DNA from 3 places in the Arthrobacter sp. KNU-44 genome. Region 2 is predicted to be linked to each of the others. Evidence: riboswitches for the same ligand, from Rfam matches in the RefSeq annotation. Region 2 holds a riboswitch; each other region holds the start of a gene.
What was found. Region 2 has a riboswitch for glycine ahead of gcvP (aminomethyl-transferring glycine dehydrogenase). Riboswitches for the same ligand answer to the same signal wherever they lie in the genome.
Positions count from the first base shown of each region.

Region 1: another riboswitch for glycine. It lies ahead of lipA (lipoyl synthase); the one in region 2 lies ahead of gcvP (aminomethyl-transferring glycine dehydrogenase).
Region 3: another riboswitch for glycine. It lies ahead of gcvP (aminomethyl-transferring glycine dehydrogenase); the one in region 2 lies ahead of gcvP (aminomethyl-transferring glycine dehydrogenase).

Region 1 is NZ_JBPXNG010000002.1:2,617,012-2,626,850, reverse strand. Features, by position in the region: gene trmB (tRNA (guanosine(46)-N7)-methyltransferase TrmB) at 29-952, shown strand; gene ACSVHC_RS13285 (hypothetical protein) at 969-1,448, opposite strand; gene ACSVHC_RS13280 (hypothetical protein) at 1,553-2,518, opposite strand; glycine riboswitch at 2,652-2,750, shown strand; glycine riboswitch at 2,752-2,855, shown strand; gene lipA (lipoyl synthase) at 2,905-3,930, shown strand; gene ACSVHC_RS13270 (methylenetetrahydrofolate reductase) at 3,947-4,759, shown strand; gene ACSVHC_RS13265 (anti-sigma factor family protein) at 4,795-5,511, opposite strand; gene ACSVHC_RS13260 (sigma-70 family RNA polymerase sigma factor) at 5,508-6,008, opposite strand; gene ACSVHC_RS13255 (COG4315 family predicted lipoprotein) at 6,163-6,717, shown strand; gene ACSVHC_RS13250 (DMP19 family protein) at 6,832-7,680, opposite strand; gene ACSVHC_RS13245 (hypothetical protein) at 7,785-7,913, opposite strand; gene ACSVHC_RS13240 (DEAD/DEAH box helicase) at 7,946-9,839, shown strand, end outside.
Region 2 is NZ_JBPXNG010000002.1:2,282,858-2,292,696, reverse strand. Features, by position in the region: gene gcvP (aminomethyl-transferring glycine dehydrogenase) at 1-2,445, opposite strand, end outside; glycine riboswitch at 2,497-2,596, opposite strand; glycine riboswitch at 2,597-2,697, opposite strand; glycine riboswitch at 2,893-2,990, shown strand; glycine riboswitch at 2,992-3,100, shown strand; gene cycA (D-serine/D-alanine/glycine transporter) at 3,152-4,618, shown strand; gene ACSVHC_RS11655 (PucR family transcriptional regulator) at 4,654-6,147, opposite strand; gene speB (agmatinase) at 6,366-7,370, shown strand; gene ACSVHC_RS11645 (purine-cytosine permease family protein) at 7,367-8,824, shown strand; gene ACSVHC_RS11640 (aldehyde dehydrogenase family protein) at 8,837-9,839, shown strand, end outside.
Region 3 is NZ_JBPXNG010000002.1:1,235,230-1,245,068, reverse strand. Features, by position in the region: gene ACSVHC_RS06515 (flagellar biosynthesis protein FlhA) at 1-346, shown strand, start outside; gene ACSVHC_RS06510 (hypothetical protein) at 324-1,349, shown strand; gene ACSVHC_RS06505 (carbon storage regulator) at 1,354-1,602, shown strand; gene ACSVHC_RS06500 (hypothetical protein) at 1,612-2,211, opposite strand; gene ACSVHC_RS06495 (sigma-70 family RNA polymerase sigma factor) at 2,386-3,219, shown strand; gene ACSVHC_RS06490 (MFS transporter) at 3,227-4,768, opposite strand; gene ACSVHC_RS06485 (TetR/AcrR family transcriptional regulator) at 4,851-5,399, shown strand; glycine riboswitch at 5,647-5,744, shown strand; glycine riboswitch at 5,746-5,853, shown strand; gene gcvP (aminomethyl-transferring glycine dehydrogenase) at 5,906-8,788, shown strand; gene gcvT (glycine cleavage system aminomethyltransferase GcvT) at 8,802-9,839, shown strand, end outside.

The DNA of each region.
Region 1 (9,839 bases), 330 kb from region 2:
TTGGTCCTGCAACGGTATTCTGGAGGAGATGAGTGAAACCCCAGATTCCCCCGAAACACCGCAGTCTTCGCGCCCCGTGACCCCGGGCAGCCAGGCCTCCTTCGGCACCTATGGTGGCCGGCCGGTCAGTTTCGTGCGCCGCGGGACGCGCCTTCAGGGGCGCCGCCAAGCAGCGTGGGAAGAGCACTCGGACCGCTGGGCCATCCAGGTTCCGCGGCATGTCGCCAACACATCCGTGCACCCGGACTACGTGTTCGACGCCGAAGCCGAGTTTGGGCGCAAAGCACCGCTGATCGTCGAAATCGGTTCGGGACTCGGCGACGCCGTATGCCACGCGGCAGAAGAGAACCCGGACAAGGACTTCCTCGCAGTGGAGGTCTACACCCCAGGCCTGGCCAACACCATGATCAAGATCAACAGTCGCGGACTCAGCAACGTCCGCGTCGTGGAAGCCAACGCCCCCGAGGTCCTGGCCACCATGCTCCCCGCGGGCTCGGTCAGCGAGCTCTGGGTCTTCTTCCCGGACCCGTGGCACAAATCCCGGCACCACAAACGCCGCCTTATCCAGCCCGCGTTCGCCGAACTCGCTGCGCGGTCCCTCGGGAAGGGTGGCCTGTGGCGGATCGCCACAGATTGGTCCAACTACGCCATCCACGTCCGCGAGGTCCTTGCAGGCTCTACCGAGTTTGAGAACGTGCACGACGGCGAGCGGACCGGCGCAGACAGCCCCCTCACCCAAGTGTGGGAATCCGGCGTCGAATCCATGGTGGGCGGGGCCCCCGTCAAGGAAGGCCGCGCACCGGTCAGCACCGAGCACACCGGCCCCAACGAGGGAGTGGATCACATGGGCGGATGGGCTCCGCGCTTCGATGGCCGCATCCGCACGAGTTTCGAAAACAAGGCCCACGAGGCCGGACGCATGATCTTCGACCTTAGCTATCGCAGGATCTAACCAGGGGTGGAAGCGGTTATTTCGGGAAGAGCTCCGCGTTGATCGAGGCGGACGCCACGATCCCCTCGAGTGTTGCCTGTGCCGTATTCCAGCTCGACGAAGGCGCCTCCAGCGTCATCAAATAGGCCTCGTGGGGAGCAACCGTGATTGCCATGATCTCGACGGTTTCGCCGTCGCTGGGGGTGGCCGCCGTCATGAAACGCAGCACCGGGACCTGTTCGTACGGGCCGAAGGTCTGCTGGGTGGCCGTCGGCGCGAACAGCGCGCCCGTGTCGAGGTTGGCGATCAGCTTGTCGGCCGTGGGCGCCGCCGTGTTCGGCACCGCGGTCAGCCTCGGCCCGGCCGGGGTCTGGGCAGTCAGGTCCGCTTCCGTCCCGGCCAGCACGATCCCGCCGAGGGTGGGCAGTACCCGGTTCGCCCACCCCGCCGGCGGGGTCAGGGTGAGCCCTGCGCTTTGCGGCGGCCCTGATCTCGTTACCTGGGAAGAGGGAGGCATCACCTGAGAAGAATTGGGGGAACTAGGCCGGGGCCCCTGGCAGGCCGCGAGGGCCACTGACGTTGCTGTGAAAGCGACGAGGACGACGAGGATCCGGCACGGAGTCACGACGCCGCCCCCTTGGTGACCGCGAAGTCCCGTCCCAGGAGGTAGAGCAGCAGGCGACGGCCCGCCAACAGCGCTGATGCACGTGCAGCAGCATCCGGACCGGTAACCCCGTTGTAAGCCATGCGCAGGATGATGGGCATGCATGCCCGGACGCCCGGGAACCTGGGCCTCCCATCCGAGCCGTCCGACGACGCCAGCAGACCGGCTTGGAAGACCAGGGCATTGGCGACGTCGTCGTTCTTCGAGAAGAGCCCCCTGAAGGCGCCTTCAATCGCTTGGGCGCCGCTGGTATTCAGACCTTCCGTAGCGGGCACGCTAGTGTGCCCGGTGCTCTCCAGGGCTTGGAGGATGGCCGCTTCCGCCGCGGCCTCATTCGAGTCGGTCGAGGCGGGCGAGCTGGTCGACGTGGGCGAGCCGGTTGGCGTCGCCGCGCTGGTGGGCGTCACCGAGCCGGTGGGCGTCGCGGTGGCTCCGGCACAGGCCTTGGTCGGGCCACCGGTAGCGGTCCATGTGGCGTGGCTGGAGGGATTGGCAACGTCGTGGGTCGTCCCGGTCAGCGTCCCGGCCGAGATGGTGGCCTCGTACTCGCCTTCGAGGGTGGAGCCGTTGGCGCGCTGGGCGTTCCACACCACGATCACGTCGACGTGGTCGCCGGTAACGTTTCCGGTGAAGGTCCCGCTGAGGCTGGTGTCGCCGGCAGTGCCGCTCACCTGGTTGCCGTTCTGTTGGAAGGTGAACGTTAAGGTCCGGGAGCCGCCCTGGACCGTCGTCCAAGTACCGCTGATGTCCCAGCAGGGCGTGGCCGCAAGAACCGGGGAAGCGGTACTGATGCCGCAAAACAAGACTGCCAGCACCGACAGGGCGGCGAGGACCTTCGGTGCGGCTCGACCCGAATTGTGCATCGAAATGCGGAGGGGAGCTGTTGAGGTTCCTGCCATGGCGTCGACCTTTTCGACGGTCATCCGGCAAGGATGTCGGATTCCTTGGCGCCAAGGTACATCAGCCAACGTCAGGAATCAATGACTCAGCTCTTTGCGTGCCGCACAGGCACCGGATACCATGTGAGACGTGTCACCGAAAGGTGGCACGCGCTTATGATCTGCGGCGGGAGAGCCCTGCCGGTACGTTTCAGCAGGCGCCGTAGGAGCAAATCCTCCCCAGGAATCTCTCAGGCCCATGTACCGCCGCGGCAAGGCAACTCTGGAAAGCAGCCCGGGCAACCGGACTCACCGACGGTGCAAGCGTCCAGCCGCGAGGCGGCAACGCGGAAACTCTCAGGTCCAATACAGAGCGGGGAGGAACCGAATCATCGTGGTGCGTCCGCGCCACCTGAATTATGGAGTTCCTCATGACCCTGGCACCTGAAGGCCGTAAGCTGCTGCGCGTTGAACAGCGCAACAAAGCCGTCCCGGTCGAACGCAAACCCGAGTGGATCAAGGCCAAGGTCCAGATGGGCCCGGAATTCGTGGGCCTGAAGAACCTCGTGAAAAAAGAAGGCCTGCACACCGTCTGCGAGGAAGCCGGCTGCCCGAACATCTTCGAGTGCTGGGAAGACAAGGAAGCGACCTTCCTGATCGGCGGCTCCGAATGCACCCGCCGCTGCGACTTCTGCCAGATCGACACCGGCAAACCCTCCCCCGTGGACATGTTCGAACCCACCAAGGTCGCCCGCTCCGTCCAGGCCATGGCCCTGCGCTACGCCACCGTCACCGGCGTCGCCCGCGACGACCTGGAAGACGAAGGCGTCTGGCTCTACGCCGAAACCGTCCGCAAGATCCACGAACTGAACCCCGGCACCGGCGTCGAACTGCTCATCCCCGACTTCTCCGGCAAACCCGAACACATCCAAGCGATCTGCGACTCCGCCCCCGAGGTCTTCGCGCACAACGTCGAAACCGTGCCCCGGATCTTCAAACGCATCCGCCCCGCGTTCCGCTACGACCGCTCCCTGGACGTCATCACCCAGGGCCGGGCCGCCGGCATGGTCACCAAATCCAACCTGATCCTGGGCATGGGCGAAACCCGCGAAGAGATCTCCGAAGTCATGACCGACCTGCACGCCGCAGGGTGCGACCTGATCACCATCACCCAGTACCTGCGCCCCTCCGAACGGCACCTGCCCGTGGACCGCTGGGTCAAACCCCAGGAATTCGTCGACCTCGCCACCGAAGCCGAGGAAATCGGCTTCCTCGGCGTCATGTCCGGCCCCCTGGTCCGCTCCTCCTACCGCGCCGGACGCCTCTGGGCCACCGCGATGCGCAAGAAAGGCCGCGAAATCCCTGCCCACCTCGCCCACATCGCCGAAGGCATCCAGGACTCCGGCACCACCCGCCAGGAAGCCCGCACCCTCCTCGCACACCACGCGACGGCCTGATCGGCAAGGAGCCAGCATGTTCCCCACCCGGATTGAAATCATTCCCTCAGACGGAATCGTTGAGAAAGTCCAGGCCGCAGTGCCGCTTTCCACAACGCTCACAGTCACCTGCTTGCCCCATCACGGCATCGCGCGGACCATGGAGGCTTCCGTCAAGCTCAGCCTCCTGGGCTACAACGTGATTCCGCACGTCTCGGCGCGCGGGCTGGAGCACAGGGCGCAGCTTTCCGGCATCCTCCGGGACTGCGGGGCCGTCGGGATCACGGAGGTCTTCGCCATCGGTGGAGACGGACCTCTTGGTGCCGGCCCCTACCGATCGAGCCTTCCCCTCTTGGCGGACATCGCCGAGTACACCGGTGGCACCATCACAGCGGGCATCGCCGGTTACCCCGAGGGGCATCCTTCCGTGAGCGGGCTGGACTTGCTGGACGCACTGTTGGCCAAACAACACCTGGCGACGCACGTTGTCACGCAGATGTGCTTCTCCACCCCGACGATCCTCGACTACTCAGCACTCCTGCGCCGGGAAGGCGTCGAGCTTCCCGTATGGGCTGGGATTGCCGGGGCAGTTCCCCGGACCAAACTGCTGGCCCTGGCAACCCAGATCGGCGTCGGGACATCCCTGAAGTTCCTCAGCAATAAAGGAACCCTCGCCCGCAAGCTTCTCGGCGGAGACAAGTACTCACCGCAAGGCCTGGTTTCCGAACTCACTGCGCACCCGGACGGCGTCGCGGGAATACATCTCTACAGTTTCAACCGACTGGACATGCCCACCTGGGAGCGAAACGACCTGCCCGATCCTGAAGCCAGCGAACCTGCGTCCGCCTGACCGCTCACCGCTGACCACCTAGGTCCTGGGGACCCCTAGCTCCCCGGGACCGAAATCACGGCGACGGTCTTCTGGTTGTCATCGCGCAGTTCCACGCCCGAAATCCCGGCAAGCTGGACCGGCGTCGCGCCCGTGACCTTGATGTGGCCGCTGGACGTCGCGGTCCAACCGCAGGCCATTTCTTCCGTGCCGTCGCGACCCTTGACCCACAGGTACATCGTGCCTTGCGGCGGCATGCTGCGGCCTTCCAGTTGCAGCTCGGTTCCCCACGCCTTCCTGACGAGCCCCACAGTGAGCTGCAGGCCGTTGTCCGTCTGCACCGAGTAGCTGGCGTCAGGTTTAGGTGGCTGGTTCAACACCGGCCCGGCCAGTATGCCCAAGCCAAGGCAAGCGGCGGCCACGGCACCCACCAGAGCCGCCCACCGGCGTCGCGATTTCCGTCGCCGTGCTGCCATTTTCAAGAGAATCGGCTGCGGGAGCCTTTCCGAAAAAGCCCCCATTAGTGAGCGAGCGTCGGAAGCAGCGGGCGGAACTGCAGCGGAGGGCTCGACGGCGGGCCGCCCGGCGGCGAGCGCGACGGCGTCGGGCACGGGGACGGCGTCGAGGAGGGCCGGAAGGCTCTCCAGCTCCCCCAGCTCGAGCCGGCAATCAGCGCAGCGTGCCAAGTGCTCCTCGAAAACCCGGGCCTCGGCAGGTTCGAGGCCGCCGAGCAAGTAGGCGCCCAGCAATTGGTGAAGTCCGGTTTCGTTCACCGCTGCACCCCCATTTCATCGAGAATCGTGCGAAGCGCCCTGACGGCGTAGAAGGCCCGGGATTTCACCGTGCCGCTGGGGATGTTGAGCCTCAGCGCGGCCTCGTTCACCGTGAAACGTTCGTAATGCAGGGCTACCAGAACCTCCCGGTGTTCGGTGCTGAGCCGCAGGAGCGCCTCCTCCATGAGGACCCGGTTGAGGAGCTCGTCCACCCGCTCGGTGGCCTCCTCCGGGTCCGCCATGTCGCGTTCGGCAGCCTCTGCCGGGCGCCGCTGGGCCTTGCGGTAGTTGTCGATGATGACATTGCGGGCAGTGCGGAACAAATAGCTGCGCAGGCTGCCGGTGATCTGCGGGGCGTGTTGCCACACGCGAAGGATGGTTTCCTGCACCACGTCCTCAGCCAAGTGCGCATCCGGCGTGCAGCTCAGAACGAAGCGGCGCAGCGCTGTGCCGTGGTCGCGATAAATCGCGGCCACCACATCCTCGTCGAGCGGCATCGGCGCCTCCTTGGTGCTCGGCTTCCCCTTCTCCTGCGATACGACGTGCCCGCCACGAAAAAGGTTCAAGCCCCCTGAACCATTCTTCACCTGGCGGCGTCGTACGGGTTAGCTTCCGGCACGTCCACGGCCGGTGCAAGCGAAGGAGCAAACCATGAAGAAGCAACTCGGCACCGGGCTCGGCATTCTTGCTCTGGCCATCGCCCTCACTGGCTGTGGAGGAAGCCCCGGCTCGTCTTCCACGTCCTCGAGCGCCACCAGCCCCAGTTCCGCGGCGTCGGCGAGTTCAAGCGCTCCGGCGTCGAGCACTCCTGCTGGAGCGGCGGAACTGAAGACGGCGTCGTCGAGCGTCGGCGAGAGAGTGGTTGCTGCGAACGGCAAGAGCGTCTACTTCTTCGCGAAGGACGTCAAGGGTTCCGGCAAGAGCGCTTGCACCGGCGGCTGCGCCACCAGCTGGCCCGCCGTGACAACGACGTCGAAGACGCCGGCGGTTGACGGGGTGGGCGGAACCATCGGCACCATCCCCACGGCAGACGGCAAGATGCAGATCACCATCAACGGGATGCCTATCTACTTCTTCTCCAAGGATGAAGACTCCAGTGACACCTACGGCCAAGGCGTGGGTGGCGTGTGGTTCCTGGTCAGCCCATCCGGTTCCATGCTCACCCCGAGCAGCAGCACCCCAAGCGGCAGCAGCATGGGCTACTAAAACCCTCGCTCACTTTTGCACCCCAAAAGGCAAACGCTCGCTCAGATCTTTCCGGACCGGCCGGAAGATCTGAGCGAGCGTTTGTCGAAAAGGCCTCAAAGGTGAGCGGGCGTTTTAGGCGTCTTCGAACTCTTCAGCGTCCTCGAACTCGACGGCCGCGATGATTTCCTTCGTCTCAGGGTGGATCATGAAGGCTTCGTCGTCCTCTTCGATCATGATGTAGTTGCCGTGGTCCGTGGTGAAGTGCCAGGCGAGGATAGTCTCGCCGTCGTGCTCGTAGTTGGGATCGCCCATGGTGATCTTCTCCAGCTGGTAGCCGGCAACGTCGCACAGTTCACGGATGATGAGCGCGAATTCAGGGGCGTTCTCAAGTTCCGCTTCGGCTGCCTCGGCCTGGCGCTCTTCGAGGTTCGGGATGAGTGCTACACGCTCGGCGATGTGAGCCTTCAGCTGCTCCTCGTCCAGGTAGAGCACGCCGTCCTGGCTGCGGAGCCACGCTGCGTTGAGTTCGATGATGTCCTCGGTCTCCAGGAGGGATTCGAATTCGCCGTCGAGGGCTTCGAGTTCAGCAACGGCTTCCGGTGCCACTTCGGACTCGTCAAGGTCGCCGTCCAGGTAGGCCTCGGCGTCTTCCTCGGACAGGGCGTCGAAAGCTGCGGCGGTGCGGTTGAACAGCTCAAGGTGGCCTTTGGCGCCCATTCCTTCGAGGCCTTCGCGGACAAACGCATCCACCTCTTCGCGTTCCGGGACCGTGAACACGTACTGCGCGAAACCGCCCGCGAGTGCTTGGGTCAGGTAGTAGTCCACAAAGTAGCTGCGCAGAGCATTGGTAGCGATTTCCTCATGGTTGAGGAGCTCCTCGTACATCTCGTTGACCACGGTGACGTTCGCGTCCACAACGTCGGCGCTGTCGGCCTCGATGCTGTCCTTCGTCAGAACGACGGGGTTCTCATTGCTGGTCATGGGATTTCCTCACTGCTAGGAAGCTTGTGCTGCTCCGGACCCTTTCAACGTACGCGGGGGCGGTTGTCGGGCAAGCTAGGCAGAGGTGAACGTCCGGCAAAGTTTCAGGGCTGCTGCGTCGGCGCACCCTGGCTGCTGCGGAGCGAAGTGAGTGAGGCGGCATGGGCCCACGCCGCCCGGGTTCCCTGGCTGAGCGGAGCGAAGTGAGGGAGGCGGCGGGGACTAGGATTCATAGATAGCCTCCTTCCGAAAGTAGCCCTAACGAATGCCTTCCCACTCAGACGACTCCTGGGAACTGGCGATTCAGACACCCGCCATTAACGACCGCTCCCTGGCGGCCGGCCTCGCCTATGCCATGGGAAGCCGGGTCAGCAGCATCACTTTCGATTCCGCCACGGGATTGATGATGGGCAAGGTCAGGGGCAGTGGCCCGTCAGCGTATTCGACGTCGGCCAAGCTGGTCCGCAAGCCCGGCGGCTGGAGCTGCACCGTCGGCGTGTGCAGCTGCCCGGTCCGCAAGGACTGCAAACACGTGGCCGCACTTCTCTTCGCTGCCGAGGACCATCCCGCCGTGCGGGCACAGTTGCTCAGCGCGCCGGCGTTCGGGCAGACGGCCCAAACAGGGGGAATCGTGCAGCGGCCGGCCTGGGAGCAGGCGCTCAGCAAACTCATCGCCACTCCGGGCGCCGCCCCGCAGGGCCAGGGCCTCCCCTTGGCCCTGGCGTTCGAGGTGGAAGAGCCGGCCCCGCACTTCTCCTACACAGGCCGGCGCGATCCGCTCCGGAGCGTGCGCCAGCTCAAGGCCCGCCCGGTGATGATGGGCGCCAAGGGCAAATGGATCCGGGGCGATGTTTCCTGGACGAACCTGAACTACCTCGGCTACAAGCGCGAGTTCAACGAAGCGCATATCGACTGGATGCAGAACTTCCTGGCCGCGCATTCCACTGCGGACTACCGGCAGCTCACTTCGAGCATGTGGATGCTCCTCAACGAATTCGCCGGCAAGAACTTGTGGAGCCTCCTGGTCGAAGCCGACAAGATAGGGGTTTCGCTCATTCACTCCGGCGGGACCGAGCCGGTCCGCATTGCTGCGGAGCCCGCCGTCGTCGGGCTTGACCTTAGCCGGCCCGACGACGGACTGCAGCTCGCGCCGTCGGTGACCTTGGGCACGGACGCCCTTGATCCGGCGACCTTGGGCTTGATCGGCCGCCCGGCACATGGCTTGTTCTTCACGGGTCCCGGCGAGGGCCACTTGCCCGGGGTATCGGCACCCGAGAACCTCATCACGCTGGCTCCGTTGGAGGGCGGTGAGTCGCAGGAACTCCTCGATTTCGTCATGGGCGCATCCCGGCTCCAGATCCCGGCGAAGGACGAAGAGCGGTTCCTCACGGCCTTCTATCCGAAGCTCAAGCAGTCCACCCGGGTCACGGCAGCGGACCATTCAGTGGAGTTGCCGGTCCTCGCCGTGCCCACGCTATCCCTTCTGGCGAACTACGGTGCTGACCACCGGGTGCGGCTGCACTGGGAGTGGCACTACAAGGCCGGCAAGCTCGTGACTGCCCAGCCCCTCTGGCGGCACCCGGACGACCACGGCTACCGCGACGACGCCGAGGAGGCCCGGATCCTTGAGTCCCTGGGCCGGCTTTGGGACGTAGTCGCCGCGCTGGGCGAATCATCGAGCGGCGGATGGGGGGCTCCACGGCTGGCCGCCTCGGTAGCGCTGGACGGCCTGGACACCCTGGCCTTCACCGAGGAGTTGCTGCCCCGGCTTCGCGAGCTGCCGGACGTCGTCGTGGACACGTCCGGCGAGATCGCCGACTACCGCGAGGCCACCGAGGCTCCCGTCGTCTCCATCTCGACCAAGGCCACCGACAGCCGCGACTGGTTCGATCTCGGCATCGTCATCACGCTCGAGGGCGAACCTGTGTCCTTCGCCGCGGTGTTTTCCGCCCTCGCTGCCGGCCAGAGCCGGATGTTGCTGCCCAGCGGAGCCTATTTCTCGCTGGACCTGCACGAGCTGCACCAACTCCGCGCGCTGATCGACGAAGCCAGGTCCTTGCAGGACAACCCGGACAGGCACGGCACCCTGCAGATCAGCCGCTTCCAGGCCGGGCTCTGGGATGAGCTCGCACAATTGGGGATCGTCGACGAGCAGGCGG
Region 2 (9,839 bases):
CAGGTCCAGGATGCACTCGTGGGCCACGAGCCCGCCTTCACCGGTGTAGAGAACGGGGAAGTACTCGTTGAGGCGCGAGGCGATGTAGTTCGCGGCAAGCAGCGCGGACTTGGTGGCCTCGGTCAGGCCTTCGCCGCCCATGAGCTTCACGTAGGCCCAGGAAATCGGCAGGACGCCGGCGGAGCCGTAACGCGAGGCGGAGATGGCCACGCCAGTCCCTGGCAAAGAAGCGCCGTCTTCGTGTGCTGCCTTGTTCGCATCGCCGGGCATGAAGGGTGCAAGGTGCGCCTTGGCCGCGACCGGGCCAACACCGGGTCCGCCGCCGCCGTGCGGGATGCAGAAGGTCTTGTGCAGGTTCAGGTGGGACACGTCGCCCCCGAACTTGCCCGGCTGGGCCAGGCCCACGAGCGCGTTGAGGTTGGCGCCGTCCACGTACACCTGGCCGCCGGCCGCGTGCACCGAGTCGCAGATTTCGCGGACGTCGGCGTCGTACACGCCGTGCGTGGACGGATAAGTGATCATGATGCAAGACAAAGCACGGCCGGTGGCGTCGATCTTGGCCTGCAGGTCCGCGTGGTCGATGGTGCCGTCGGCCGCGGTGGCCACCACGACCACTTTCATGCCGGCCAGCACTGCCGAGGCGGCGTTGGTGCCGTGGGCGGACGCCGGGATGAGGCAGACGTTGCGCTGGGCCTCGCCGCGGGAGTGGTGGTAGCCGCGGATGGCCAGCAGGCCCGCGAGTTCGCCCTGGGAACCGGCGTTGGGCTGGATGGAGACCTGGTCGTACCCGGTGATCTCCGTCAGGTCAGCTTCCAGATCTTCGATCAGTTCGCGCCAGCCCTCGGTCTGGGAATCCGGGGCGAAGGGGTGGATCGAGGCGAATTCCGGCCAGGAGATGGCTTCCATCTCGGCGGTGGCGTTCAGCTTCATGGTGCACGAACCCAGCGGGATCATGGTGCGGTCCAGCGCCAGGTCGCGGTCCGACAGCTTGCGGATGTAGCGCAGCAGCTGGGTTTCGGAACGGTGCGTGTTGAACACCGGGTGCTGCAGGAAATCAGAACTGCGGACCACGGCCTCCGGCAACTCGAAGCCGGAAGCGGTCTTCAAGGGACCGGCGCCAAAGGCGACGGCCACTGCGGACAGCACTTCCGACGTCGTGGTTTCGTCAACGGAGACGCCCACAGTGTCGGCGTCGATGATCCGCAGATTGATGCCCCGCGCTTCGGCGGCGGCGATGACCTTCCCGGCCTTGCCGGGGACGCGGACGGTGACGGTGTCGAAGAAGGAATCGGAGACGAGTTCGCGGCCGGCGACTTTGAGCGCGGTGGCGAGCGTGCGGGCGTGGTTGTGGGCCGTCTCGGCGATCGCCTTCAGGCCATCGGGGCCGTGGTAGACGGCGTACATCGAGGACACGATGGCCAACAGGGCCTGCGCGGTGCAGATGTTGGACGTCGCCTTCTCGCGGCGGATGTGCTGCTCGCGGGTCTGGAGGGCGAGGCGGTAGGCGGGAGTGCCGGCGTCGTCCTTGGAAACGCCCACCAAGCGGCCCGGCATCGAGCGCTCGAGGCCCTTCTGGACAGCCATGTACGCGGCGTGCGGGCCGCCGAAGAACAGCGGTACGCCAAAGCGCTGAGTGGAGCCGACGGCGATGTCAGCACCCTGCTCACCCGGAGGCGTGATCAGCGTGAGCGCGAGGAGGTCCGCCGCCACGGTGACGAGGGCGCCGCGTTCCTTGGCGGCGGCAATCACGGCGGAGTGGTCGAACACCCGGCCGGAAACGCCCGGCTGCTGCAGCACGATGCCGTTGATGTCGCCGTCGGGCAGGCCCTGGGACAGGTCAGCGATCTCCACCTCGAAGCCCAGCGCCTCGGCGCGGCCCTTCACGATGGCGATGGTCTGCGGGAGGCATTCGGCGTCGAGGACGGTCTTGCCCGCAGAGGCGGACTTGTTGGCCCTCCGCATGAGCAATACGGCCTCGGCGACGGCGGTGGCTTCGTCCAGCAGGGACGCGTTGGCCACCGGCAATGCCGTGAGGTCCTGGACCATGGTCTGGAAGTTCAGCAGGGCTTCGAGGCGGCCCTGGGAGATTTCCGGCTGGTAGGGCGTGTAGGCCGTGTACCAGGCCGGGGATTCGAGGATGTTGCGGCGGATCACCGGCGGAGTGACGGTGTCGTAATAGCCCTGGCCGATCATCTGCACGGCCGTCTTGTTCTTGGCCGCCAGCTTGCGAAGTTCAGCCAGGACTTCCACCTCGCTGAGGGCGTCGGTGCCGTGCTTGGACAGCCTAAGTGCAACATCCTGGCGGATGGAATCGGGGACAGCGACATCCACCAGGCCGTCAACGGAGTCGTAGCCGACAGCTTTGAGCATGATGCCAACATCGATTTGCCGTCGTGCGCCGATGTGTCGGTCTGCGAAAGCGGTGGGGGTTGATTGAACAGTCAAAAGGAACTCCAAGGTAGGGCCGACCGCAATGGCACGGCTTCGGTTTGGGTTCCTCCCCGCTCTGTATCGGACCTGAGAGATTCCGCAGGCTTGGTTGCCTGCTTGCACCGTCGGTGAGCCGGACCGAAGCCTGGCTGCTTTCCAGAGTTGCCTCGCCGCAGCGGTACGGGGGCCTGAGAGATTCCTGGGGAGGATTTGCTCCTACGGCGCCTGCCCGGTTGATGACTGGGAGGACTCTCCCGCCACGGTTCGAAAGGCATATTCAGATTTGGGGTGATTCGGCTCACACCATACACACAATGTCAACGCAGGGGCAACATCAGGTATCGGAAATAGCCGTCGGCAGAGGATCATCAATCGAGGAGATCACGAAGCATAGCCGGAGTTGACATTCCTTGGTGACCTATCCCACACTGAGTCGGGCATCACCCAAACTGAATACGCTGATGATCTGCGGCGGGAGAGTCCTGCCGGTACATTCTGCAGTCGCCGTAGGAGCAAATCCTCCCCAGGAAACTCTCAGGCCCCCGTACCGCCGCGGCAAGGCAACTCTGGAAAGCAGCCCGGGAACTCCGGGCTCACCGACGGTGCAAAGCGGAACCATGCGAAAGCACGGGGCCGCGGAATCTCTCAGGTCCAATACAGAGCGGGGAGGAACCCCGAATCATCGTGGCACGCTAATGCCACTTGAACGATGGAGTTCCTCATGACGATTCATCACCCGCCCGCCATAGCTAGTGAAACACCCCATCTTGATCGGCAGCTCAGCAACCGGCACATCCAGCTGATTGCGATCGGCGGCGCCATCGGCACAGGCCTCTTCATGGGTTCCGGAAAGACCATCTCCGCGGCCGGCCCGTCCGTGATCTTCGTGTACATGATCATCGGCTTCATGCTGTTCTTCGTCATGCGCGCCATGGGCGAACTGCTGCTGTCCAACCTGCACTACAAATCCTTCAGCGACTTTGCCGCAGACCTTCTGGGTCCGTGGGCAGGTTTCTTCACCGGCTGGACCTACTGGTTCTGCTGGGTGATCACCGGCATCGCGGACGTCATTGCCATTGCGGGCTACTCAAAGGAGCTCTGGCCGAGCCTCCCGCTGTGGATCCCGGGCCTGGCCACTATCGCGATCCTGCTGCTGCTGAACCTGACCACGGTGAAGGCCTTCGGCGAGACAGAATTCTGGTTCGCCCTCATCAAAATCATCGCGATTGCAGCACTGATCGTTGTAGGGCTGTTCATGATCTTCAGCGGGTTCCAGTCCGAGGCCGGACCGGCAAGCCTCACCAACCTCTGGAGCCACGGCGGCTTCTTCCCCCACGAATTCATGGGCTTCGTGGCCGGCTTCCAGATCGCGGTCTTCGCATTCGTGGGCATTGAGCTAGTGGGCACCACTGCGGCAGAGGCCAAGGACCCGGAGAAGAACCTGCCCAGAGCGATCAACTCCATCCCGGTGCGAGTGCTCCTGTTCTACGTGGGCGCCCTCATCATCCTGATGTCCGTCACTCCTTGGACCCAGTTCGCCGCCGGCCACAGCCCATTCATCGCCATGTTCTCCCTGGCTGGGCTCGGCGCAGCCGCCACCGTGGTCAACCTGGTGGTGCTGAGCTCGGCCATGTCCTCGGCCAACTCCGGCATCTACTCGACCTCGCGCATGGTGTACGGCCTAGCCCAGGAGGGCGACGCCCCGGCCCTTTTCAGCGGCCTGTCCCGGCGGAAGGTTCCCCGCAACGCCCTGTTCCTCTCCTGCGTGCTGCTGCTCTCCGGCGTCGTCCTGATGTACGCGGGACAGGACGTCGGCAAGGCCTTTGACATGGTCACCACCGTGTCGGCCGTCTGCTTCGTCTTCGTCTGGTCCATCATCCTGGCCAGCTACATCGCATTCCGTCGTCGTCGCCCGCAGCTGCACATCGCGTCCACGTTCAAGATGCCCGGCGGCATCGTGATGGTGTGGGTGGTCTTCGCGTTCTTCGCGTTTGTGCTCTGGACGCTGACCACCCAGTCGGACACGCTGACGGCACTGCTGGTCACGCCGGCCTGGTTCATCATGCTCGGTGTCGCGTGGTTCTTCCTGCGCCGCCGTCCAGCCCACCTGGCCCGCTACGCGAGGTTCCAGGACGAGCTCCAGTCGGACCAGGATGCCGCAGACGTGCCCCTCCGCGCGGGCGCCTAGGCGGACAATGACAACCACCTCTGCGGGGTGGGGGTTCACTTATGCATGGCCTCATGTATCTGGAGCGCAAACCAAAGCTGGGCCAACGTGGATGTTTCGGTCATGTCGAGCCCCGTCAACTCGCTGATTTTCCGGATGCGGTAAATGATGGTTTGTCGATGGGCGAAGAGCGCCGCGGCAGTCTTTTGCCACGACCTCTGGGCGTCCAGGTAGGTTTTCAAAGTCACGATGAGATCGCCTTCCTGGCTCTGTTCATACGTGAAGATCGGGCCGAGCAGCCGCTGAACCAACGCCGCCCCCTCCTCGAAACTGGTGAGCCCCAGCCACGAGGGCCCCTCGGCGTAACGGGACAGGTTTACGGCATTGCCTTTCGCTGAACCGAGCGCCCACAGCGATTCCTGCAGTGCTCGTTGGATGCCACCCGCAGACGTAGGGGAGCTGATGCCAATCCGAACCTCGGGCCCTGCGCAGTGGATCAATACGTCATCGGCCACCGCTGCTGATATCGCCACATGAAGTGTGTTGAAACGCCTCAGGCAAGCGGCCTGAAGGCCGTGACGCCACAGTTCGACGTGAATGTTCGCCAGCCGCTCGCCGTCGTCGTCCCCTATCGAAACAACCACCAAATTCTGCGCCGGAACATCAAGAGCGGCGAGCCTGACCTCCAGTTCCGCGAGCCCGAGACGTCCATCGAACGCCTGCAAGAGGAATTCGCCCGCCAGGCGATGCCGGCCTTCCAAGGACAGGGCCGACCGTGAGAGTTCCAGCCCCAGCACCGTTGCCGCATGCAGAAGCACGACGGCGTCAGGGTGCGGATCGCTTTTCGGCAGCACCACCAGCACCGCATTGGCGTGGGTAGGGATGTCCATCATCAACACGTGCCGGTCCCGCAGCCGATGCCATTGGAACTTCTTCCCGGTCATGGGTATATGCCCCGTCAAGGGGGCCAATTCCGCCTCCAGGAAGTCCGGCAGAGGCTCACCATCCGGATGCCAGGGATGAAGACAGCGCCGGTCCACGACGAATAGATCCGCATCGAGCTCGGCCTCGAGGCCTTGGATAAGGCCCTGCCAATGGTCCCCGGATGTTCCCGCCGTACGGAGCAGGTCATAGACCCGGGCCGTCTGACGCAGCCGCCGTGATTCCTCCAACAAGGAGGCCTCGGCCACCGCTCGCGCGATAGCGATGAAGGGCAATGGATACGGAATGCTAATCAGCGGTAGCGGCAGCTGCTCGCAGGCCGCCAGAAACTCGGGCAACAACTCCGGGGCATGCATCTTTTCCCCGATGGCCAGGGCGCTGGCCCCTGCATCGACGAGCGCCTCGGCGAGCGCTACTTGGCCTTGGGCGTCGGACGGGATGGACAGGCCGTTGGTCATCATCAGTTCGCCGCCGGTGACCCATTCCCACAGCCTCGGCAGGTCAGAAGTGTGTGCCCAGGCGATTCGGTTGTGCTTGCCTGTGGATCCGGCCAAAAGCGTGAGTCCGAGCTGGGGTTCCGCCACGAGCTCAGCCACTGTAATCGCCATGAAATATGCTCCCAGCGCGTTGGTTTCCGGACTATTCAGGGCCCCTTAGACATATGTATAAGAGCCCCGGCCATTTGTAGTCAATCTACCGCTATACGCCGTGATGCACGTCACTAAGAATTGGATTACCTACTTCCCGCTCAACGGCGAGCACCCCATCCCAACACCGAAACGCTGCGGGCATCGCCGCCCGGCAGCACTGCACAAAGGATCCTGGAATGACAACGCACAAGCCCATCGGCCCCGTCGACGCAACAAAAGTCCCCCGGTATGCAGGCCTCGGCACCTTCGCCAGGCTCCCCCAAATCGACCGCGTTCCGGACTACGACATTGCGATCGTCGGCGTGCCGTTCGACGGCGGAACGTCCTTCCGGCCAGGCGCCCGGTTCGGTCCGGCCGCAGTCCGCGAAGCCTCCCGGCTGCTGCGTCCTGGCTACCACCCCGAACTGGACGTCGAGCCTGTGTACGAAGTCCAGGTTGTCGACGCTGGCGACATCGTCTGCACGCCTTACGACATCACCCGTGCCGTCCGCGAAATCGAAGAGCAGGCACTCCCCCTGATCGGCGAGGACAAGAAGCTCATCTCGATCGGTGGCGACCACACTATCGCCCTCCCGATGCTCAGGGCCTTGAACAAGGTCCACGGGCCGGTCGCGTTGCTGCACTTCGATGCCCACCTGGACACTTGGGACACTTACTTCGACCAGCCCGTCACCCACGGAACCATCTTCCGGCGGGCTTTCGAAGAAGGTCTCCTGGTGGAAGATAGGTCCATGCACGTCGGCATCCGCGGGCCGGTCTACGATCGCAACGATTTCCTCCGCGACCACGAATTCGGATTCCAAATCATCCGCTGCTCGGACCTGGATATCATCGGCGTTCCAGCAGCCATCCAACAGGTCAAGGAGCGGCTCGGCGACACCCCCGTGTACGTCTCCATCGACATCGACGTCCTGGACCCGTCCTACGCGCCGGGCACCGGTACTCCCGAGATGGGCGGGCTCCACTCGCGCGAACTTCTGGCACTGCTCCGCGGCCTGAACGGCATCAACATCGTCGGGGCAGACGTCGTCGAGGTCGCTCCGGCTTACGACCACGCAGACATCACCACGGTAGCCGCGGCCACCCTCGTCTTCGACCTCCTCGCGCTAATGGTTAATCGCGGCAAGGCCTCCGCCAACGCTCTCCTCGAATTGCAAGCAGCCTCCTGGACCGCATCATGAGCACCCGAAGCAATCCCGCCGCGGCCACCGAAGTGCCCCGGCTCGAAGACAAGACCATCCAGCCCATCCCGCTGAATGAACGCCACGGGAAAGCCCGGGACCTCTTTACCATCTGGTTCGGTTCCAACATCATGATCATGACTATCGTGACCGGCGGACTCGCAACAACGGTGTTCGGGCTCAGCTTTGTACCCGCCATCGTGGGAATCATCCTTGGAAACGTCATCGGTGGCATCTTCATGGCGCTCCACTCCGCCCAGGGACCGCAATTGGGCGTGGCGCAGATGATCCAGACCCGCGGCCAATTCGGCTCCTTCGGGGCGCTGCTGATCGTGGTCATCGTGGTGATCATGTACGTCGGATTCTTCGCCGCGAACCTTGTCTTCGGCGGCGAAGCAATGGCCGCGGTCAGCCCGGACATCAGTGTTGACGCAGGAATCATCATCATCGGCGTCGTGAGCGTTGTTGCCACGATTTTCGGCTACCGCCTCATCCACGCCTACGCTAGCTTCCTCAGCATCGTGGCTGGTTTGGCATTGCTTCTGGCCTTCGTCTGGATCATGTTCGTCCACGGCCTGCCCGCCACTTTCCTGTACCAGGGAAACTTCAACTGGGTTGGCTTCATGGCCACCGTCTCCGTATCCGCCTTGTGGCAACTCGCCTACGCTCCCTACGTCTCGGACTACTCCCGCTACATGCCGCACGGCACCGGCTCGGCCCCGGCGTTCTGGGCCTCCTACTCAGGCTGCGTCCTGGGCACGCTCTTCCCGATGATCCTGGGTGCATTGGTGGGAACCCTGGCGGTCACGATGGGCGCAGACGCTGGCAACGTGGAAATCGTCGGCAGCATGGGAGCGTTGCTCCAGCCATGGACCCTGGCAGTCGTGGGAATCTTCTGCCTCGGCGTTGCAGCGTCGAACGCCATGAATCTCTACTGCGGCGTCCTGTGCAGCCTCACTATTGGGCAGACGTTCAAGCCGAACTGGTTGCCTCGAGCCAAGACCCGAAGCGTCGCGGCAATCATCCTCTTTACATTCGCGCTCCTGATCTCGCTGTTCGCACGCGACAATTTCATCCTCTTTTACACCAACTTCCTCTCCTTCCTGATGTACGTGCTGGTTCCCTGGACGGCCATCAACCTGGTGGACTACTACCTTCTCCGGCACGGCGATTACAGGGTTGAGGACTTCTTCAAGCGCGACGGCGGAGTGTACGGCCGCTTCAACTGGGTAGCGATCGGTTCCTACGTGGCAGGTGCCCTGGTCCAGCTTCCATTCTCGGCAACAGCGATCTACACCGGGCCCGTCGCAGCGGCCATGGGCGGTGTGGACCTCTCCTGGATTATCGGCCTCGTCGTGGTTGCTCCGCTCTACTACGTCGCGGCACGCACGTTTCGAAAGAAGCCGGAAGCCGAGCCCGTTCCAACTCCCGTACTTGCAGCTGACCTCATCTGAAAGCGAAAAATCATGACACTCATTGACACCGAACAGTTCACCGTCCGCCGCGTCAGCGAAGGCAACAACTCCCCCGCGTCCCACAAGGTCTCAGGCATCTTGCCACTGCCTCTGCCTCCCGGCGGGCACTTCATTGGCGGATCGTTTGTTCCGGGCTCTTCCACCCACTTCATCGAAGTCGTAGACCCCACCACTGAACAGGTCATCGCCTCCGTCAAGGCCGGCACAGCCGCAGATGTTGACGTTGCTGTTGAAGCAGCCGTGGCTGCGCAGAAATCCTGGGGCGCCACCACGCCGAAGGAGCGGTCCGAGGTCCTGAACCTTATCGCCAACATCATTGAAGCCAATCGTGAAGCCTTCGAAATCATCGAGTCCGCCAACACGGGCAAGCCGCGAACCGTTGCGGAGGACGATGTCTCCAGCACCATTGACACTTTCCGTTTCATGGCCGGAGCGTCCCGCACGCTGACGTCCATGGCTGGCGGCGACTATGCAACCGGGCACACCTCGGTGATCCTCAGGGAGCCCGTGGGCGTGGTCGGCGTCATCACTCCGTGGAACTACCCGCTCCTGATGGCTGCCTGGAAGATCGCGCCTATCTTGGCCGCCGGAAACAGCATCGTCCTCAAGCCGTCCGAGCAGACGCCGCTCTCGACCCTCAAACTTGCAGAACTTCTGGCCGGACGCATTCCGGACGGAATCCTCAATGTCGTGACGGGACAGGGCCGGACCGTCGGACAGCGGATTTCCGAACACCCCGACGTTGCCCTCGTCGCCTTGACGGGGAGCGTTGTCAGCGGACAGGCCGTGGCGGAGACGGCGGCCAAATCAGTCAAGCGCGTCCATTTGGAACTCGGCGGCAAGGCTCCGGTTGTTGTGTTTCCCGACGCCGACCTCCGGGCTGCCGCGGCCGGCGTGCGAAACGCAGGCTATTGGAATGCCGGCCAGGACTGTGGCGCTGCATGCCGCGTTCTTGTGCACGAGTCGGTGGCTGCAGAGTTCACGGAACACCTGG
Region 3 (9,839 bases), 1.0 Mb from region 2:
CAAGTTCCTGGACGGCACGGTGCTCAATGTGATCATGATCGATCCACTCCTGGAACAGTCCATGCTCGAAGACATGCGCCCGGCCGAAGGGGGTACCCAGATCGTCATGAGCCAAGCGCGCCTGGACGCCGTCCTGGCCTCTGTGCAGTCTTCGGTGGAGGCCGCCGCAAACGCCGGACGGCAAGCCGTTCTGGTGTGCGCCCCGGCGTTGCGGCCCGCGGTCCGGCGGCTCGTGGCGGCTCCCGACGGCGGTGTTCCCGTGTTGTCCTACCGCGAAGTGACGTCCGCAAACATCCAGATCGAAACCGTGGGGGTGGTCCGCCATGCCGAAGCAATACAAGCTTAAGGGCACCTCCCTGGACGACATCCGGGCGAAAGCCGAGCAACAGCACGGTCCCGGGGCGCGGATCGTCTCTGCCGAGAAAGTCACCAATCCGGGGATCGCCGGCCTCTTCGCAGCCAATCGCTACGAGGCAACCGTGGAGGTTCCGGCAGAGGGTTCCACCCAACTAGCTAGCAATAGTTGTCGTTTTGAGGGCTCAGAACGACAACAACTGCGAGTCAGTTGGGACGCCCAGGTTGCTGGGGAGGCACGGCTTGCCGGGGAGGCTCACGCGTTGCAGGGGCCCGCGATCGCCGCGCTCCTGGAGCAAGCCGACGCGGCCGAGATGGACCTGCACCGGCCCGAGGCAGCTGTTTCAACCGCCTCCCCGGATTTCGCGGGGATGTTGGAGCAGCTGGGGAAGGAGTTCCAGGCGCCGGTCTCCGGACCAGCGACGCAAGGGATGCTGACCGCGTTGCCGGCCCCCGCCGTCGGGCACGCCGTTTCTGTGCAGGTACCGGTTCCACTTGCCGGCAGCGGCAACCTGATCGTCCTGCTTGGCCTCGGCGACGACGCCCTGGGACCGGCGTTGGAAATGTCCATCGCCGAGGGCGGCTCCGACGTCCGGACGGCCGGAGCGCTAACTGCCTTCGGGCACCTCCACGTGGTGGGGCGCCAGGGCGCGACGGCGGCACGCGCCCAAGCTGTGCTCACCGGCCAAACCGTGCTGGTCGCTTACGGACTCGGCAGGCAAGGCGAAGCCGCGACGCATGCGGCGGCCGTCGCAGCGCTCGCCGCAGACCAGTTGTGGCTGGTTGCCGACGCAGGGCGGAAAGCGGAAGACACGGCGGCCTGGGTCCGGGCGCTCTCCGCCGCGCTGGCCGCCGAGCGAGTCACGCTTGACGCCCTTGCTGTTTTCGGCGCATCGGAGACCGCAAGTCCCGAGACGGTCAACGGACTCGGCCTCCCCATCGGGTGGGTGGACGGCAAGCCCGCCCGCGTTGCCGTGCTCGGAAAGGTACATTGAGAGCATGCTGGTACTGACACGCAAGCCGGGCGAACAGATCATGATTGGTGAGGACATTGTCATCACCGTCATGGAAGGCCGCGGCGACGGCGTGCGGATCGGGATCGAGGCCCCTCGAGGGGTGTCCATCCAGCGTCGCGAAGTTGTTGAGGCGATCGCCGCTGCCAACCTCGCTGCTGCCCAGGCCGGCCCCGAAGCCGAGGAACTCGTTGCCGGGCTGCGTCCGCCGGTTCGCAAGCCGAGCAAGGACTAGGCGCCGTCCCTACTCCAAGCCCAGGAACTCCTTGAGGAGCGGCAGCGAGCAATCCCTCGTCACGGCCAAGGCCCGTTCGATATTTGCATTTTCCGCAAGCAGCATCACGTCATCCACGGTGCCAGCACACGCGACCGCTCCCGGCGCCGCCGGGGCTGCGTCGCCGGGCTGAACGGAGCCAAGCGGAGGGGTCCCGGCCCCTTGCAGCCCCATCTGGAGAGCCTCGACGTTCGCGGCCGCGGTTGTTTCGACTTGATTGAGCACCGAGACCAGCTCACGGTGGTGATCATGAAGCAGTTCCGGCCAGATTCCGGGCGGGGCCACTGAAGCGATCATCGGCAGCGTGGCATTGGCCGACAAGCGCCATTCGATGGCCAGGGCCGACGACTCGATGTTCCGGGCAAGGGTGTCGAACCGAAGGTTTTCCAGGACCTTTTCCACGTCAGCGGCAGTGAATTTCAACCAATGCCAGTTGCCTGCCCGAACGTGCAGCAACTGTGTTTCGAGCCGGTACAACAGCAGTTCCAGCTGTCTCCGCTCGCGCCACAGCATCGCCGATAGCTCATCCGCCCCCACGGTTCCCCACTCCCCGGTTTGGCCTGCGAACATGAATCCGAGGCCTCTTTTGTATCTTTTTCATGAGCGTACACGCATTGTTATTTTTCAGATGGTATGTTCACTGAATACATGTCTGTTCCGTGTAATCTTCGGCACGTTGCATCGTCTCAGCAGCTCGCCCATGAAGCCTTGGAATCAGGCTTGGCAACTCAATAAACAGGTCTCATGGGGGGACTAATTTTGAATCGCGAAGAACGCAACGAGTTGGTGCTGCAGCACTTGCCGCTCGTTGGCTATTTGGTGTCGGAGCTCTGCGCGAGAGCTTCTCATTTGTCGCGCGACGATTTCGCGTCGGTAGGGTCCGTGGCGTTGATAACGTCTGCCGATTCCTTCGATCCGAACCTCGGAGTCCCCTTCGGCGCCTTTGCGCGCCGCCGGATCGTCGGAGCCTTTGCGGACGAGATGCGGGCCAGCGACTGGGCCACGCGCTCTGCGCGCAAGCGCATCAAGGAAACCATGTCGGTCCAGGAGACGCTGTCCGGCGTCCTTGGCCGCACGCCTTCGGTGGCCGAAACCGCATCAGCCCTGGGTGTCGAACGTAGCGTGGTGGAAGCCGCCCTTGCCGATGCCGCAAGGACCCTGTCGCCGCTGGATGACGTCGCAGTGGACACTGTTGCCGCGGACACCATCTCCCCGGAGCACTCGGTCCTGGCCGATGAGCGCCTCAAGTACCTTCGCGCCGCCGTCGACGCCCTGCCGGAAAAGATGCGGTACGTCGTCGAGGAGATCTACTTCGGTGGGCGGACAGTCAAGGAACTCGCTGAGGAACTCGGTTCCACGCACGCCGCGGTCTCCCAACAGCGTGCCGAGGGCATCCGGCTCATGCGCGATGGACTTTCCGCACATTACGCGGACGATCCGGAACAATCCTTTGAGCCCCAATCGCGCATTACGGCCCGACGTCGGCACGACTACCTGTCGACCCTCGCCACCGCCACTTTGGGCGGAATTACCCGTAGTTTCAGCTCGGCAGATGCTGCCTTGAACCGAGCGGTCTAGACTCCGCCTACTTTGCGGTCGGCACGCGGCGGAGCACGACGGCGGCAAGGACTGCCGCTCCCGCCATCAGTACCAGCCCGATCGCCGCCGTGATGTGGACGCCGGATTCAAACGCCGCACGCGCGGCGGATGTCAGGGCATCGCCCATAGGCTGGGGCAGCGTTGCCGCGGTGTCCACGGCTCCGGCGAGCGTCTCCCGCGAGCGTTCGGCCGCGTGGCCGGACAATTCGCCTGGAAGCAGCAAGTGGTGTTGGTAGGACGCCGTCAGGATGGAGCCAAGGACGGCTGTGCCCAGCAATGAACCGAGCTCGTAGCCCGTTTCGGAGATCGCCGATGCAGCGCCCGCCTTGTCGGCAGGAACCGCGCCGAGGATCAGGTCGTTGGAGATGGTCTCCGCCGAGCCAACCCCGATGGCCAGCAGTAGGAGTGCCGTCAAAAGGTACCCCGGACCCTGGCTGTGGTTGCCCAGGGCGGCCACGAGGTATCCAACTGCGCTCAGCGCCAAGCCCGATGCCACCACCAGGCCCGGGCGGATCCGCTTGACCAGCGGAACCACCACCAGGCCCGCCACGATGGTGGCCAGCAGCGCCGGAACCATCGAGATCCCCGCCTGCATGGGGGATTGGCCTTCCACGAGCTGCAAATGCTGCGCGAAGAAGTAAATGAAGCCGGTCATTGAGAACAGGGACAAGACGTTGGCCGTGATGGCCGTGCTGAAGACCTTGTTCCGGAAAAGCCGTACGTCCAACATGGGCGATGCCAAAGAGCCCTGCCTCCGGACGAAGACGATTCCCATGGCCAGGCCGAACGCCATGAAGGCCGCGGGTCCAGGGCCAAAACCGTGTACGGCGGCCTCTTTGATGCCATAAACCACGGGGGCCATGGTCAGGATGGACAGCACAACGCTGGGAACGTCCGGCTTGCCCGGGTTGCGATCCTTGGACTCGGGAATGAGGGAGGGGCCAAAGGCGAGCAGGGGCAGCAACAATGGCACCGCAACCAGGAACACGGCACCCCACCAGAAGTGCTCCACGAGCCAACCGCCGAAGATCGGCCCGAGGGCTGCGCCGCCGGAGAATCCTGCGGCCCACACTGCCACGGCGAGCCGGCGGCGGTTCGGGTCCGGGAAGATGTTGCGGATCAAGGACAGCGTGGACGGCATGAGCATGGCTCCGAAGATGCCCATACTGGCGCGTCCGGCGATGAGCCATTTAGCCGACGGCGCGAAGGCGGTGGCCGCGGAAACGGCGGCGAAGCCCGTGCTGCCGATCAACAGCAAGCGGCGACGGCCGATCCGGTCTCCCAGGTTTCCCATGGACACCAATAGGGCTGCAAGCACCAGCGGGTAGGCGTCGACGACCCACAGCAGCTGCACGCCCCCTACTTCCAAGGACCGGGCGATTTGCGGCAGGGCGAATGTCAGCGCCGTATTGTCCACAGCCACCAGCAGCACGGGGAACATCAGGAGTGCCAGGGCAGCCCAATCGCGCCACGGGGCGGATTGGATCGAAGGGGTGCGGGGGTGCTGGGTTGTGGACGGCGTGAACATGGAGATAACTGTACCGTCTGGACGGTATAGTTTCAATCTGACTCATCGAACTGCCGCATCGAACTAAGGGATGATGGACACCATGCCGCGAAAACCTATTGCCCGGGACGCTGTCCTGGATGCCTTTGAAGCCCTCCTGATCGAGGTGGGGGAGCGGGCTGCGACCCTGGACGCCGTCGCCAAGCGCGCAGGCGTCTCCAAGGGCGGCCTGCTCTACCATTTCCCCAACAAGGAAGCCATGATCAGCTCCTTGCTCGAACGCATGGACGGGCTGGCTGCTCTGGATATCGAGGCAATGAAGGCAGCCCCCGAAGGTGCGGCCGCGTTCTTCATCAAGTCTTCCCTGTGGGCGGATACTCCGTTGGACCGGGTGTTCGTGGCCGCCACGCGGCTCGCGGAAGTAGCCCATGAAGAAACCCGCAGGCGTTTCGCCGGGATCCAGCAACAATGGCTCGATGTGCTCGCCGAGGAAGTGGGGCCCGAGATGGCCAAAGCGGTCCGGTACATGGGCGATGGACTTTACTTCAACGCAATGCTTGAAGGCGGCGCCGGTGATACGGAAGTCAAGGCCAGCGCGAGGAGCGCCGACGTCGGTGCGCTGCTGGCCGCCGTCGAACGCCTCCGTGACTGAGGGTGCGGCCCAACTGTCCCCACCGCCACCCTCGCCTCGCAAGCTCGGCCAGGGAACCCTGGCGGCGTGGGCCCCCGCAGTTGTTGTCGTTTAGAGGCTCCAAAACGACATCTAGTGCGAGTTAGTTGGGGAAGTCGGGCGGGGGCGGTGACCACATTTGCGGACGCGGGCAGTCCGTAGGACAATTGGGAGTTGTGGCAGCCGTCACCGGCAACCACGATCTCATTCACATAACTGAATACGCCTTTGATCTGCGGCGGGAGAGTCCTGCAGGCATGTGATGCAGGCGCCGTAGGAGCAAATCCTCCCCAGGAATCTCTCAGGCCCACGCACCGCCGCGGCAAGGCAACTCTGGAAAGCAGCGCGCTGACGCGCGCTCACCGACGGTGCAAGCGGAACAGTGCCACAAGCACGGTTTCGCGGAAACTCTCAGGTCCAATACAGAGCGGGGAGGAACCCGATTAGCTGTGGCGCACCCTGCGCCGCCTTATTTATGGAGTTCCTTCGTGACGGTTAGTTCAACCTCCACTACGTTCGTTGACCGGCATATCGGCACCCGCCGCCAAGCCGACATTGACATCATGCTCAAGTCTGTTGGCTACGACAGTGTCGATTCGCTCGTAGACACCGCGGTTCCCAATGACATCCGCCAGGACGTCGCGCTGACGCTCCAGAACGCCCTCAGCGAGGTGGAAGTCCTGGCTGAACTTCGCAAGCTGGCGGCCAAGAACAAGACGGCCGTGCAGATGATCGGCCAGGGCTACTACGACACCGTCACTCCGCCGGTGATCCGCCGCAACATCCTCGAATCCCCGGCCTGGTACACGGCCTACACGCCGTACCAGCCGGAAATTTCCCAGGGCCGCCTCGAAGCCCTGCTGAACTTCCAGACCATGGTCCAGGACCTCGTGGGCCTGCCTATCGCCAACGCCTCACTGCTGGATGAAGCCACCGCGGTTGCCGAAGCAGTCCTCATGATGCGCCGCGCCAACAAGAACAAGACGGCCCATGACGGCAAGACCGTCCTCGACGCCGACTGTCTCCCGCAGACCATCGCCATCGTGAAGGGCCGCGCCGAGGCGCTCGGCTTTGAGGTGGAGATCGCGGACCTGTCCCAGGGCCTGCCCGACGGCGACATCAACGGCATCGTGCTGCAGCAGCCGGGCGTTTCCGGCCGGGTGTTCGACCACTCCGCCGTGATTGCCGCCGCCAAGGAACGCGGCGCCCTCGTCACCGTCGCCGCGGACCTCCTCGCCCTCACCCTGATCACGCCTCCGGGTGAGCAGGGTGCCGACATCGCCGTCGGCTCCACCCAGCGCTTTGGCGTTCCGCTGTTCTTTGGCGGCCCGCACGCCGCGTACATGGCTGTCCAGAAGGGCCTCGAGCGCTCGATGCCGGGCCGCTTGGTGGGCGTTTCCAAGGACGACGCCGGCACTCCCGCCTACCGCCTCGCCCTGCAGACCCGCGAGCAGCACATCCGCCGCGAGAAGGCGACGTCCAACATCTGCACCGCGCAGGCCCTGTTGGCCATCGTGTCCTCGATGTACGCCGTGTACCACGGCCCCGATGGCCTGAAGGCGATCGCCGAGACGGCCCACAACCACGCCCGCACCCTGGCAGCGTCCTTGAAGGCCGCGGGCCTTGAGGTCCTGCACCGCAGCTTCTTCGACACCGTCACCGTCCGCGTCCCGGGCAAGGCTGCGGGGATCGTTTCTGCCGCCGAGGCCAAGGGCATCAACCTGCGCGGCATCGACGCGGACACTGTCGGCGTCTCCGTCGATGAGACCACAACAAAGGAAATCGTCGGCGGCGTCCTTGATGCTTTTGGTGTCGTCGCCGCCTTCGGCGCGACGGTGTCCGGTGACGGCGAGGGCTTCGCGCTGGAGGCCGCTGTCGAGCGAACTTCGGACTACCTGCAGCACCCGGTGTTCAACACGCACCGTTCTGAAACCCAGCTGCTGCGCTATATCCGCAAGCTGTCGGACCGCGACCTGGCGCTGGACCGCACCATGATCCCGCTGGGTTCGTGCACCATGAAGCTGAACGCCACCGCCGAGATGGAAGCCATCTCCTGGCCGGAATTCGCCTCGATCCACCCCTTCGCCCCGGATTCCCAGACCGAGGGCTGGCGCGAACTGATCGAGGATCTGGAAGCTGACCTGACGGAGATCACCGGTTACGACCAGGTCTCCATCCAGCCCAATGCCGGTTCCCAGGGCGAACTCGCGGGCCTGCTGGCCATCCGCGGCTACCACCACTCCCGCGGCGAGGCCCAGCGCAACGTCTGCCTCATCCCGGCGTCCGCCCACGGCACCAACGCCGCCTCGGCAGTGCTGGCCGGCATGAAAGTGGTCGTGGTGGCCACCGCGGCCGACGGCACGATCGACCACGCGGACCTGCAGGCCAAGATCGACGCCACCGGCCGTGCTTTGTCTTGCATCATGATCACTTATCCGTCCACGCACGGCGTGTACGACGCCGACGTCCGCGAAATCTGCGACTCGGTGCACGCGGCCGGCGGCCAGGTGTACGTGGACGGCGCCAACCTCAACGCGCTCGTGGGCCTGGCCCAGCCGGGCAAGTTCGGCGGCGACGTGTCCCACCTGAACCTGCACAAGACCTTCTGCATCCCGCACGGCGGCGGCGGACCCGGCGTTGGCCCGGTCGCGGCCAAGGCGCACCTTGCACCCTTCATGCCCGGCGACGCCAACAAGGCAGCACACGAAGACGGCGCTTCTTTGCCAGGGACTGGCGTGGCCATCTCCGCCTCGCGTTACGGCTCCGCCGGCGTCCTGCCGATTTCCTGGGCCTACGTGAAGCTCATGGGCGGCGAAGGCCTGACCGAGGCCACCAAGTCCGCGCTGCTTGCCGCGAACTACATCGCCTCGCGCCTCAACGAGTACTTCCCCGTTCTCTACACCGGTGAAGGCGGGCTCGTGGCCCACGAGTGCATCCTGGACCTGCGCGAACTGACGGCTCGCACCGGCGTTACTGCTGAGGACGTGGCCAAGCGCCTCATCGACTACGGTTTCCACGCTCCCACCCTGGCGTTCCCGGTGGCGGGCACCCTCATGGTGGAGCCCACCGAATCCGAGGACCTCGGGGAGATCGACCGATTCATCGAAGCCATGATCACCATCCGCAAGGAAATCGACCAGGTCGCGAACGGCGACTTCACGGTGGAGAACAGCCCGCTGCGCCACGCACCGCACACCGCGGCCGCCGTCGTCTCCTCGGACTGGAACCGTGAGTACTCCCGCGAGCAGGCCGTCTTCCCTGTCCACCTCAAGCAGGACAAGTACTTCCCGCCCGTCGGCCGCATCGACGGCGCCGCAGGCGACCGCAACCTGGTCTGCTCCTGCCCTCCGATCGAAGCCTTCGAGAACTAAAGGACTCCTCACGATGACTGAGAACTACACTGCGCTCTACGAAGAGCACAAGAAGCTCGGCGCTTCCTTCACCGATTTCGGTGGCTGGCAGATGCCCCTGAAGTACTCCTCCGAACTGGCCGAGCACCACGCCGTCCGCCAGTCCGCAGGCCTGTTCGACCTTTCCCACATGGGCGAAGTCTGGGTCAGCGGCCCGGACGCGGCCGCTTTCCTGGACTACGCCTTGGTGGGCAAGATCTCCGCCATGTCGATCGGCAAGGCCAAGTACTCGCTGATCTGCCAGGAAGACGGCGGCATCATCGACGACCTCATCACCTACCGCCGTGGCGATTCCAAGTTCCTGGTGGTTCCAAACGCCGGCAACGCCAAGGTTGTTGCCGAGGCACTGGCGCAGCGGGCTGCCAACTTCGACGTCGTCGTCGAGGACGCCTCCGCAGCGACCTCGCTGATCGCCGTCCAGGGTCCCAAGGCGGAAGAAATCCTCCTGCGTTTGGTCCCGGCGGAACAGCACGCCCTGGTCACCGAGCTGAAGTACTACGCCGCCGTCGAGGTGCCCTTCACCTTTGCCGGGAGCATCACGGAACTGCTCCTCGCCCGCACCGGTTACACCGGTGAGGACGGCTTCGAAATCTTCGTGGACAACGATGCCGCCGCCGCCCGGTGGCAAGCAATCGCGGCAGTTGCCCAAGACGGCGAGCTGATCCCCGCCGGCCTGGCCTCGCGTGACTCCCTGCGTCTCGAAGCCGGCATGCCGCTCTACGGCAACGAGCTCTCCCGCGAAGGCAACCCCTTCTCGGCGGGCCTGGGCCCGGTCGTCTCGCTCGCCAAGGAAAGCGACTTCGTAGGCCGCGCCGCCCTCGAAGCCCTGAAGGCTGAGGGCGCCGGATCCACCAGCGGCCGCAAGCTGGTTGGCCTCAAGGGCCTGGGCCGCCGCGCCGGCCGCAGCCACTACCCGGTCCTCAAGGACGGCGTAGTGGTCGGCGAAGTCACCTCCGGCCAGCCCAGCCCCACCCTCGGCTACCCCGTGGCGTTGGCCTATGTCGACGTCGAA